Regions from separate parts of the Cytobacillus kochii genome, predicted to be linked through region 3. Evidence: riboswitches for the same ligand, from Rfam matches in the RefSeq annotation. Region 3 holds a riboswitch; each other region holds the start of a gene.
What was found. Region 3 has a riboswitch for lysine ahead of LG276_RS17170 (aspartate kinase). Riboswitches for the same ligand answer to the same signal wherever they lie in the genome.
Positions count from the first base shown of each region.

Region 1: another riboswitch for lysine. It lies ahead of LG276_RS19240 (Na+/H+ antiporter NhaC family protein); the one in region 3 lies ahead of LG276_RS17170 (aspartate kinase).
Region 2: another riboswitch for lysine. It lies ahead of LG276_RS22710 (transporter substrate-binding domain-containing protein); the one in region 3 lies ahead of LG276_RS17170 (aspartate kinase).

Region 1 covers NZ_CP085254.1:3,766,933-3,771,230, reverse strand. Annotated here, with positions in the region: gene LG276_RS19255 (iron ABC transporter permease) at 1-555, shown strand, start outside; gene LG276_RS19250 (DUF72 domain-containing protein) at 881-1,726, shown strand; gene LG276_RS19245 (YunC family protein) at 1,788-2,090, shown strand; lysine riboswitch at 2,215-2,399, shown strand; gene LG276_RS19240 (Na+/H+ antiporter NhaC family protein) at 2,572-4,143, shown strand.
Region 2 covers NZ_CP085254.1:4,466,044-4,470,341, forward strand. Annotated here, with positions in the region: gene LG276_RS22705 (amino acid ABC transporter permease) at 1-630, opposite strand, end outside; gene LG276_RS22710 (transporter substrate-binding domain-containing protein) at 828-1,673, opposite strand; lysine riboswitch at 1,803-1,987, opposite strand; gene LG276_RS22715 (methyl-accepting chemotaxis protein) at 2,118-3,605, opposite strand; gene LG276_RS22720 (ketopantoate reductase family protein) at 3,749-4,298, shown strand, end outside.
Region 3 covers NZ_CP085254.1:3,357,604-3,361,901, forward strand. Annotated here, with positions in the region: gene LG276_RS17165 (YslB family protein) at 379-855, shown strand; gene LG276_RS17170 (aspartate kinase) at 953-2,182, opposite strand; lysine riboswitch at 2,337-2,517, opposite strand; gene uvrC (excinuclease ABC subunit UvrC) at 2,587-4,298, opposite strand, start outside.

The DNA.
Region 1 (4,298 bases), 410 kb from region 3:
TTAATGGGTGTTGCTATATCTGCGGTAGGTTCTGCTATTATACAGATTTTATTAGTACGTGCGAACCTTCATGCATCACAAGCTTTAACATGGCTTGCTGGTAGCACCTATGGGACAAGCTGGAGTGACCTAGTAATTGTGATGATAACATCGTTACTACTCTTTCCGGTTATTCTCTATATGGCCAATACATTCGAGATCTTATCATTGAGTGATGAACTATCCATTGGTTTAGGTGTGAAAACTAGTAAAATGCGTATGTTTATGATTATACTAGCTGTTATGTTGTCAAGCATCAGTGTATCAGTGGTTGGAGCAATTGGATTTATCGGTTTACTAGCTCCACATATTGCTAGACAACTGGTCGGTCCGAAGCTACTACAATTACTGCCATTAACCATAGTAATTGGCGGGATTTTACTTATTTCAGCTGATTTTCTTGGAAGAGTCGTTTTAGCTCCTAAAGAAATACCTGCTGGAATAATTGTTTCTTTAATTGGTGCACCATACTTACTTTATTTATTGAAGAAAACGAACAAAATCAAAGCGAGTTAATCTGTTTAATAAAAAATAATCTGAACAATGGTTCGGGTTATTTTTTATTTCTTTTAAACTCATAGTAAGAAACGGATATCTGATTTATACCATCTCCAGTAAGGTACTTTTTCTATATGCTTTTCCTTATTACTGCGTAAGGGTTCCTTTTTTGATACCGATGAGCAATCACAAAATGAGTAAAGTGCTAATGGAATGTTCTAAGAATTTTCTTTTCTGTTTTTGACTGATTCTTTTTGACTTATTTCATTGTGTTTCTTGTTTATGGTTATATCCTTTAGGTAAAATAATCAGTATGAAGATTATTGGTAGATGAGGTGATGGAATGATTAGGATTGGTTTAACTGGATGGGGAGATCATGACAGCCTATATACGGAGCGTGTATCTAACCGAGATAAACTATTAGAATATGGCGCTCATTTTCCAACAGTTGAGGTAGACGCCTCCTTTTATGCCGTACAGCCAGAAAGGAACGGGGAAAAGTGGGTGAGGGAAACGCCTGCTTCATTTAAATTTGTTGTGAAAGCTTATCAGGGGATGACGGGGCATCAAAGGGGAGAGATTCCTTTTGAGTCCAAGGAAGAAATGTTTGCTGCTTTTAAAGCGTCGCTTGCCCCTTATATAAGAGAAAATAAGTTAGCGATGGTCCTATTTCAATTTCCACCGTGGTTTAATTGTAAAAAGGAAAACGTTCAATATTTACGCTGGTGTAAACAGCAAATGGGAGAAATACCATGTGCTGTTGAATTTCGTCATCAGTCTTGGTATCAAGATGCGTTTATAGAAGGTACTTTAAATTTTATCAAGGAAGAGAAATGGATACATACCGTTTGTGATGAACCACAAGCAGGGGAGGGCTCTGTTCCAATTGTAATGCATACTTGCGGTCATCCAATTGTACTTGTCCGCTTGCATGGTCGTAATGTTCATGGGTGGCAAAATAAAAAACAACCAAATTGGCGTGAAGTTCGCTATCTATACCGTTATAATCACCAGGAATTATTGGAGTGGGCAGAGCGATTAAAGCAATTACAAAAAGAGGCAAAGGACGTCTATGTACTATTTAATAATAATTCTGGTGGTGACGCAGCGGATAATGCAAAGGAAATTCTAGAAATATTAGGAATTGAATATGAGGGATTAGCTCCAAAACAACTCGGTTTATTTTAACTAATGAGTACACCTAATCTCTACCTATAACATAAATTGTTAAAGGGAAGGGGGGACGGTCATGGTTGAATTAAAGCCTGTTATTTTGGATGGTCATACGTTTATGACTGTATCCGTTGAGCTGCCAAAAACTAATTTGTTAGTCGTATCAAATGATAAAGGATATATCATGTGTGGTGCATTAGACGTTGCGTTATTAAATGAAAAATTAAAAGATCGCCATGTCATTGCTGGTAGAGCCGTAGGGGTAAAAACGATTCAACAACTAATAGATGCACCACTTGAATCAGTCACTTTTGCTGCAGAGGAATTAGGAATTAAAAAAGGGATGATCGGAAGAGAAGCGCTATTAAGAATGGTATAGGTTATAGTATCCTACTATATCTTAAAAATAATAAATTTAAGTATATTTTAGGTTTTGATAGAGTTTTGCATAAATAATTATATTTTGATATAATGTATAACAATTGAATAATGCCTTATCAATCCGATGGGGTAGAGGCGCAAATCATCATTAGTAATCAATGTGAGGATGACAACAGTGAACTTTGATAAAAGGGAGATTTGCCGAAGCAAATAGGTACGTCAATATTTATTTGTTGGGGTTGCTCTAAATAGGAGTAACACTGTCATTATGGAGGTATATTAACCATAATGGGGAGCTACAGTCGTGATGGAGAATAACGTTACTTCTTGAAGGGTAATGATAGAATCTCTATCGTTACTCTTTTTTTATTATCAATTAAGGATCAAAGAAAAGTGGAGGATACCTTTCTCTGATCGTTAATTGATATGAGACGCATTCGTTCATGTCTATAGCTCCTATACTAATAGGAGGTCTTTTTATGACAGGTACATTTATTTCTGTGCTGCCACCTTTGGTAGCGATGCTTTTGGTTATACTAACAAAAAGGGTGATTCTCTCCCTTGGTTTAGGGGCGTTAACAGCAGCTATCTTAATTGGAGGATATCAACCGCTAGATACGCTACAAATATTTTTCTCGTCGTTTATAGCACTTTTCATAACAGATGAAGGGCTAAATACTTGGAATATATTCATTCTATTATTCTTACTTATTCTTGGTAGCATTACTGCATTTATTTCACTTTCGGGTGGTAGTCGTGCCTTTGGTGAATGGGCAATGAAGCGTGTGAAAACGAGAGTGGGTGCACAGTTATTAACCGTAGTTTTAGGTATGATTTTGTTTATAGATGATTATTTTAATGCGTTAACAGTTGGACAGGTATCTCGACCTGTTACTGATCGACAAAAAGTATCACGTGTAAAGCTTGCTTATTTAATTGATTCAACATCCGCACCTTTGTGTGTTATTTCGCCTATATCAAGTTGGGGAGCATCAATTATCGCCTTAATTGGCTCGATTTTAGTGTCTCATAAAATAACTGATTATAGTGCTTTCTCTGCTTTCATGCAAATCATTCCGTTAAATTTTTATGTATGGGCGGCAATCATAATGGTGTTTATTATTGTTGTTGGGCAAATTGATTTTGGTCCAATGAAGAAACATGAGAAACAAGCTATTGAACAAGGAATTCTATTTGATAAGAAGAAACAGTTGAAAGACGAGGTTCAAGAAGAATTACCTATTAGTACGAAAGGGACTGTTGGTCATCTTGTTTGGCCAATCATTGTTTTATTTATTGGAACAGTGAGTATGATGGCTTGGACAGGCATTAATGGGGCAGAGGGGAATGTGTCGTTAGTATCCTTATTAGAAAACACAGATGTGGCCTTATCATTAATTGTCGGAGGATTATTGAGTTTAGCTGTTGCTTACGTACAATTTGCTCAAGTATTAAAGAAAGATGATAAACTAACGAGTAATTTTTATTTGAAAGCTACATGGGTTGGGATGAAATCTATGTTTGGATCAGTATTGATCTTAATCTTTGCTTGGTTACTCGGAGATTTGATTAGTCAAATAGGTACAGGGGAATACTTGGCTAGCGTTATTAATCAATCGAATCTTAGTCATGATTTTATCCCTGTTATCCTATTTATTATTGCGGCACTTATGGCATTTAGTACAGGGACATCTTGGGGATCATTTGGCATTCTTCTTCCAATAGCTGGTGATATTGCTGTAGCTACAGATATATCCCTGCTGATTCCTGCAATGGCAGCTGTACTTGGAGGGGCAGTATTCGGAGATCATGCTTCACCGATTTCTGATACTTCTATTTTATCCGCCACAGGTGCAGGAAGTAATTTGATTGATCATGTCATTACACAATTTCCTTATGCCTTTACAGCAGCTGTTGCTGCGGCCATCTCTTATATTATTTTGGGTGTAAGTGGAAGTGTAATTATTGCATTAGCTGCTTTGATTGTTATGATGGCAGGGATTTTACTTGTTGTTAAAATGTTCGGTACAAAAACCGAGAAGATGATATAATAGTTCTTTTGAACATATAGGAAGGAGGAATGAACTCGTCGGTTCATTCCTCTTTTTCTATCTTACAAGTCTAAAATTACTACATAAGCAAAGTTATTTTACTTTATATAAAAGTAGCTAGTTATTTTTAATTGCTAATTATTAACAATTGAATG
Region 2 (4,298 bases), 1.1 Mb from region 3:
GAAATAAATAATACAAACAACAAAGAATGACTCAAAGTAGCGGAAATTATTCCCTGCAATTGAATTCGTTTGGAAAAATAATTCAGATATAGAAATCACGCTTAACACGGCAGTATCTTTTATATTAATGATAAATTGATTACCTGTAGCTGGAAGAATGTTTCGAATGACTTGAGGTAAAACAACATTCATCATTGTTTGCAAATGGTTCATCCCAATGGCTTGGGCTGCCTCATATTGACCTGGGTCGACAGAAATAATCCCTCCACGAACAATCTCAGCCATATAAGCACCCGTGTTAATGGAAACAATAACGATACCAGCAATGAGCGGATCCATTTGATAGCCAAAGGCCATTGCTGCCCCGTAAAAAATAACCATTGCCTGTACAATCATTGGTGTGCCTCTAAAGAATTCAATATAAGCAGATAACAAGAAATTCACTATTTTTAATAACAACCGTTTAGGACCATTCTCCGGTATTGGTATTGTTCGAAGAATGCCTGACAACAAACCAATTAGGGCACCGAAAACGGTACCAATTAAGGCAATGACTAATGTCACACCGGCGCCTCGTAAAAACATTGGCCAATATTCGACTACGATGCGAATAATCCATTCTATACTCATAACATGATCTCCTTTTCTCTCATCATGATTGGCCATTACCAATCAATCTGCTAAGGATTTGCGCTTCAAAGGTTTAATTAGTCCTTCTATTACTTAAAGGGAGAGGATGCGCTACCCTAGTTGTTTATTTCTCATGTCTCTCCTAACCTTCTTCTCGATATAAAACCGGCTACATCTCATGCAGCCGGCTCATTTAGTTATTCTGCCGCTGGCTGATTCTCAATAGCAGCATCCATTAATTCTTTTTGTTCTTCTTCAGAAATATCTGCAAGGATTTCATTGATTTTATCTGTTAATTCGCTATCTTTTTTCATCCCTACTGCAATGGCAGTATCTTCTTCACTTGTCTCAAATCCTTCAGTAAATTCAACCATCGCAAAGTTATCATTAGCAGCTGAAGCACTTACACCTTCAGGACGTTCAGAAACATAACCGTCAATAATTCCAGACTCTAATGCAACACGCATAGCAGGGAAGCTCTCCATCGCTGTTTGCTGTTGTACGCCGTCAATTTGATCAATTACTGAATAATGAAATGTATTTAATTGGGCAGTAACCTTTGCTCCACTGAAGTCTTGAATGGATGTGGCATTTTCGTAATCGCTACCTTTTTTCACTACCATGACTAAATCAGATTCGTAATAGTTATCAGAAAAATCAATCGTCTCTTTTCGTTCTGCTGTTGGTGACATACCAGCAATAATGGCGTCAATTTTATCTGAACTTAATGATGGTACTAAACCATCCCATTTTGTTTTCACAATTACTAACTCTTTTCCTAAACCTTCTGCTATCTTCTTCGCAATCTCAACATCGTAACCGCCTGCAAACTCTGAATTACCTTCAATTGCAACTGCGCCGTTGCTATCATCCATTTGCGTCCAGTTAAATGGCGCATAACCCGCCTCTAGTCCTACACGAAACACGTCTTTATCTTCTCCACCTGAACCTGTGCTTCCTTCAGCCTCATCATTTGAACCACAAGCAGCTAGAAACATACTCATTACTAAAGCCATAGCTAGTAAAGCAAATCTCTTTTTCATTTCTATTCCCCCTAATATATTTTTCTACTAATTAAACTATTCCGAATTAAGAAAAAGAATAACAAAAAAAGACCTGAGATGAACTCAGGTCCTTGTTATTCTTCCGCCTAAATCCTCTACTTTTCCCATTTTAGAGATAGTGCACCTTAATAAACCGGGTAAATTTATTAAGACAGTCCTGCAATTATTCACTGCAGACCCAACATGCTATACAAATGGATATAGCACATTTCGGCGATATTTCCTTCTCTTTAGTTTCATCATGCCTTATCACTCTACTAAAGACTGTTAAATACCGCGCCTCTACCCCACCAGAAAAAGTGAGGTTTATTCAATTTGATATCTATTAGGCTACAATAGTTTAATAGCGTCTGTCAATATAAACTCTATGGAAAATTGGTCCTTTTTTCGCACAACCTTTTGTCCAGAGCATAATTACCAATGTCAAGCTTGTTTGCTTGAAGCTAACTCTTTTAACTGGATGCTCAAATGATTAATATCCGCTACCGAATGGTTTACTTTTGACACCATCTCATGTTCATCTTCTATGATGGCAACGATTTCCTCTGTAGCTGCAGCGTTTTCCTCTGATATATTTGCCATATTTTCAATCTGTTCTTGAATTTGCTCAAATTTTTCTGTGGCAGCGGACACTTCATTGACACCTTTCACTAACTCTAAGTTGTTTTCTTGTAATGATGTTTGGATCTCGTTGAAAAAGGCAGATATCTCTGTTAGAAGTGCTTGTCCCTGCTTTACAGCACCTTCCCCTTCAAGAGAGCTTTGACGTGCTTCAAGAGACTGAGTGAAAAGAGTATTCGTCACTTCAGAAATCGCCACCGTGATTTCAGCACTTTGCTCAGCTAACTTCCTTACTTCATCTGCAACGACCGCAAAACCTCGCCCATGCTCTCCGGCTCTTGCTGATTCAATTGCTGCATTTAATGCGAGTAAATTAGTTTGATCGGCAATTTGTTTAATGCCTGCTAATAATTTATTCACTTGTTCCATACTAGAATGAACATCTGATACCGTCGATGCTGTCACACTAATCGTTGTATTTACTGTATTCATATGCGATGTAACATCGACTATCTTAGTTAAACCATCTTGTACTTTCTCATTCATACTCTTCGACTCTTCTACGACACCTTCTGAAATGGCAACAGATTCTTTTGTATTTTGTAAAGACTGACTCATAGAATCATTGACAATATTTAAGCTATTCGCTTCTTCCTGAATACTTGTAGCCATCTGTTGAGCAGCTTCTAATACTTGTTGGCTTGACTCATGTATCGTTTCAATATTTTGCTTAAAAAGTCCAATATGATTTTCTAGAGTCACTGTACCTTTATCTATTGAACCAAAGGTGTCTTGCAACTGTATGAGAAGGTCTTTTGACTCCGTTTCTTTTTGCTCTGCTTGGTCAATCAATTCCCTACCCCAACTAGCTAATAAATAAAATAAGTACAAAATCCCGTTGGTGACAAGAATAATAGTAAAAATACTCCGGACACTATTACTTTCTCCTAATAACTGATGGCCAATTATAAAGCAGGTAGCAATAAAACTAATATTAAAGAATGCAGAAAAAGCAACAATCATTTCTTTCTTAAAATACAGCACCACCATTGCAACCGTTAAGAATAAAATATAATGCTTATTCAAAGCATATCCGTCCACAAAAAAGAGCATCATCACAATGAGGTTTGGTATAGCAGCATACAAAAAGCCCTTTACGTAATCATTGATACGCAAAAAGTACAGAACAATAGCCATGACAATGACAGAAATCCCAGCACACATAATGACAATTGTATCGCTCAAACCTCGGTCAATAACAATAGGTAAGACTAATAAAACAGCTAATGTCATCAATCCCCACATATTCACTTTATGAACTCTTAATAATTCGTTCTTTTGCGTACCCAATTATTTTTCCTCCTAAATTAATCCAAAAACAAGGACTTTAAGCCTATTATTTGGGGTTTTTTTCTTTTATTTCTCTTATTTATTTCGGTATGATTAACTATTATGTTAGTGCTTTATAGCTAAATATTTTAGGAGGATACATAATGAGAATTGCGATCATGGGAACAGGGTCTTTAGGGACGATTATTGGGGCACACTTATCAAAAGGGGCACATCATGTGGAATGCATCGATGTGAATACTGATCATATCAATGCCTTAAACAGTAACGGCGCAACAGTTGTGGGGACGGTAAACTTGCAGGCTTCTGTAAAAGCCATCACGCCACAAGAAATGAATGGCATTTATGACCTTGTCTTACTTTTAACAAAGCAAGTATACAATGAATCAGTGCTCCTACAATTACAAGCGCATATGAACGAAGCAAGCATATTACTCTCTTTACAAAATGGTGTTCCAGAAGAAAGTTTAGTAGAATCACTTGGTTCATCCAACATTATTGGTGGTTCTGTTGAGTTTGGTGCAACTTGGGTAAAACCAGGTGTATCACAATTAACATCAGACAAAGAGGCATTCTCTGCTCACGCGTTTCAAATTGGTGAGTTAGACGGACAGATTACTGATCGCGTGAATCAAGTAAAAACCGTTCTTGAAGATGTCGGTGGCACAATCGTGTCAAATAATCTTATCGGTA
Region 3 (4,298 bases):
GAAAATGCAAATCATTTTCAAAACATTTATATGACATGTCCATTTTACTCCCATCGCCCATTAGCGTCAAGAAAACGGATACAGATTTTGTCGATATTACGAAAATTTTTTCTATTCTAGTTTCACTCAAAAAACCAATGATATAGTTTTTTCAACCCTATTTGGCGGTATATTAAAATAGCTTAAATCACGCAATAATATTCATATTTTACGCATAAAAATGCATTTACATTAGATTATTATTAGTGTTAAGATTATTCCCATAATTTACACCAGTTTTACAAACTAAAAATTTTTCCCTTTTCACTGTACGTATTCGTTTTTTCCAAGTAAATTGTATATATTAGACTTTATGAAAGAGGGGAGATTTAGCATAATATGCCATCTCAAGAAGCCCAAATAGAACAAACCGAAAACATGGCAGAATCAATCGAACCAAACAAAGAAGTGATTCCATCCTTTGGTTATGAATTAATTAGAGAAGAACTTTTACATGATTTGCTAGGTAAAGACGCACCAGATATCTTATACTGGGCAGGCAAGAGACTAGCGCGTAAATATCCTCTACAAACAGAAGAAGACTTATTCAGTTTCTTTGTCGAGGCTGGTTGGGGAAAATTAACGAAAAACCTCGAAAACAAAAAAGAAATCGAATACCAGTTAACAAGTGAAGTCATTCAAAAGCGCTGTAAAGAAAATGCTCACGCAACATTCCAATTAGAAGCTGGTTTTATTGCTCAACAAATCGAACAGAAAAAAGAAGTGATTTGCGAAACATTCGAGCACCCACGTAAAAAAGGTGGAAAGGTCCTCTTCACAGTCAAATGGGATAAAAAGGACAATATCCACACCTAATAAATATACCCAACAGTAAAAAAAATCCAAACATCATTCTTTTTAAGGCGTTTAAATGGTGTTTGGATTTTCCTATCTTATACTACTGCTAGCTCATTTAATTTTTTATTAAATCCCCAGCTAAATTAAACGTTTGATGTAAAGCTTGAGCAGCATTTAACATATGCGCTTGGTCAATCACAGCCGAGACCTTTATTTCAGATGTACTGACCATCTTTACAACGATGTTATTAGCAGCTAATACATTAAACATCTCCGCTGCTACTCCTGGGTTTGAAATCATTCCTGAACCGACAATCGAGATTTTCGCCAATTGTGATTCCCATTCAATCTGATCATAACTTAAGGCTTCTCGATTTTTTTCTAGTATTTTCACAGTCTCTGTAAGATCTTGGTTTTTAATAGAGAAAGATAAGCCTGATGATTTATCATCTGTAATACTTTGTATAATAATATCAACATTTATATGTTCTTTCGCCAAGAGTGAAAAGATGGATGAAAGGCTTATTAAAGGGTCTTTAATCCCTAGTACAGAAACCCTTGTAATATCATCTTCAAAAGCAACCCCTCTAACAACTAAGTTCTCTTCCATTTCCGCAACCTCCTCAATAATTGTTCCTTCTTCTCGTTCCATACTGGAACGTACTTCAAGCTTTACATTGTAATTTTTTGCAAACTCAACTGCTCTTGGGTGTAGAACGCCTGCACCAAGATTAGCTAATTCAAGCATTTCATCGTAAGAGATTGATGGAAGCTTTCTTGCATTTTTTATATAGCGTGGATCAGTTGTGAATACACCTGTTACATCAGTGTATATATCACATTTGTCCGCTTTTAATACTGCTGCAAGAGCCACGGCTGTTGTATCAGAGCCACCCCGACCTAATGTCGTTATTTGGCCAGTCTCACTTAAACCTTGAAAACCCGCTACGATAACAATTCTCCCTTTCTTTAACTCTTGTGAAACAGGCTTTGTGTCAATATCAGTGATTCTTGCGTCACCATGTACTGATTCCGTTTTAATCCCTGCTTGCCAGCCTGTATAGGAAGTTGCCTCATAACCTTTGGAATTTAATGCAATTGTTAATAAGGAGATTGTAACTTGCTCACCTGTAGATAACAACATATCCATTTCTCTCTTACTTGGAGCAGGTGATAATTCTTTTGCCATACCAACTAATTGATCAGTCGTTTTGCCCATAGCCGACACAACGACAACGATATCATTACCATTATTTTTTTCTTCAATGACACGGTTGGCTACATTTTGAATATGATCAACCGAGCCTACGGAGGTTCCACCAAATTTCTGTACAATTAAGCCCACTTTTCTCCCCTACTTTCAAGTCATTCGTTTTTATTCCCTGCCGCCTGTATGTACAACCAACACATTTCTACCCATATTCGGCATAAAAAAAAGCAATGAGATGAAACCCATCCCATTGCTGTGTAGTCAAACGTATGAACAATCTACGCACACACAGTGAGATAGCCCTCCAAGACAGATAGTCTTGACAATCCTGCATTTATTCAATGCAGAACCAGCGAAGAAAATATTGAGTCTTTCTTCACTTCGGCGAATATTCCCTTTCAAAGTCCTTCAAACGAAGCTCAATCCTCTAAGGAACTTTTACTAATGAAACTCGCACCTCTACCTTCACTTTCAAGTTAAAAAGTGATTTGATATAAAGTTAAAAACACTATACCATATTTGTTTTTTTCAGACAATGTCTATTCATGTAACTTTTCATAAAGTTCTTGTGCAACTTTTAATGGTAAGCCAGATTCCCTAAGGTCTTCTACACTAGCTGATTTCATTTTTTTTACAGAACCAAAATCTTTTAACAACTGCTTTTTTCTTTTTTCCCCAATACCATCAATTTCATCAAGAAGTGACTGAAATGCACTCTTTCCACGAACTTGTCTATGAAATGTAATCGCAAATCGATGCACTTCATCTTGAATACGTTGTAATAAATAAAATTCCTGGCTATTTCGAGCGAGGGGAATGATCATTAATGGATTTCCATAAAGAAGTTGAGATGTTTTATGCTTATCATCTTTGACTAATCCTGCTAGTGGAATATCTAAACCGAGTTCATTCTCAAGCACATCTCGAACGACTTCAACATGTCCTTTTCCACCATCAATGATAATTAAATCAGGTAGGGGGAGCCCTTCTTTTAAAACCCGGCTATATCTCCGTCTCGTCACTTCCCTCATAGATTCATAATCATCTGGTCCTTTAACTGACTTAATCTTATATTTCCGATACTCCCTTTTTGCAGGCTTACCATCGATAAAGACAATCATTGCTGAGACAGCATCGGTACCCTGGATATTGGAGTTATCAAAAGCTTCAATGCGATAGGGTGTGTAAATTCCTAGCTCCTCACCTAAGCTTTCTATTGCATTCACCGTTCTTTTCTCATCACGTTCAATAAGCGAGAATTTTTCTTTTAAAGCAATCTTTGCATTTTTATAGGCAAGTTTCACTAATTCTTTTTTTCTCCCTCTTTGAGGAATAAATATTTTCACATCCAAAAGCTGCTCAGCCATCGTCACATCAACAGAGTCTGGCAAGTAGATTTCCTTTGGTTTAAAATGGTTAGCTTGTTCATAAAAACGGCCGAGATAGGTGAGCATCTCTTCTTCAGGCTCATTATAGATTGGAAACATAGACACATCTCTTTCAATGAGTTTCCCTTGCCTAATAAAGAATACTTGTACACACATCCAACCCTTATCAACCGCATAAGCAAACACATCTCGGTCTGTAAAATCCGTCATCGTAATCTTTTGTTTTTCCATCGTCGTTTCTATATGGATAATTTTATCTCTGAAATCTTTTGCTTTCTCAAACTCTAGCGCTGCGGACGCTTCTTCCATTTTCGTTGAGAGTTCTTTTTTGATCTCTTTATAACCACCATTTAAGAAGCGAGTAATCTCATCTGTCATTTGTTTGTATGTGTCAGATTTTACTTCATTTACACAAGGAGCTAGACATTGTCCGATATGGTAGTAGAGACAAACTCTATCTGGTAAGGTGTTACATTTTCTTAAAGGATAAAGGCGATCTAATAATCTCTTTGTTTCATTGGCCGCCTGCACATTTGGATATGGACCAAAATATTTACCTTTGTCTTTTTTTACTTTTCTCGTGGTAATTAATCTCGGATGTCTTTCATTTGTTAATTTAATAAAAGGATAACTCTTATCATCCTTTAACATGACATTATATTTGGGGTCATGCTTTTTAATTAAATTTAACTCTAATAATAATGCTTCCATATCGGAAGAGGTCACGATGTATTCAAAATCTTCAATTTCATTTACCAGCCTTAATGTCTTTCCATCATGCGAACCGGTAAAATAGGACTTAACCCGATTACGAAGCACTTTCGCCTTACCGACATAAATAATTGTCCCTTGGCGATCTTTCA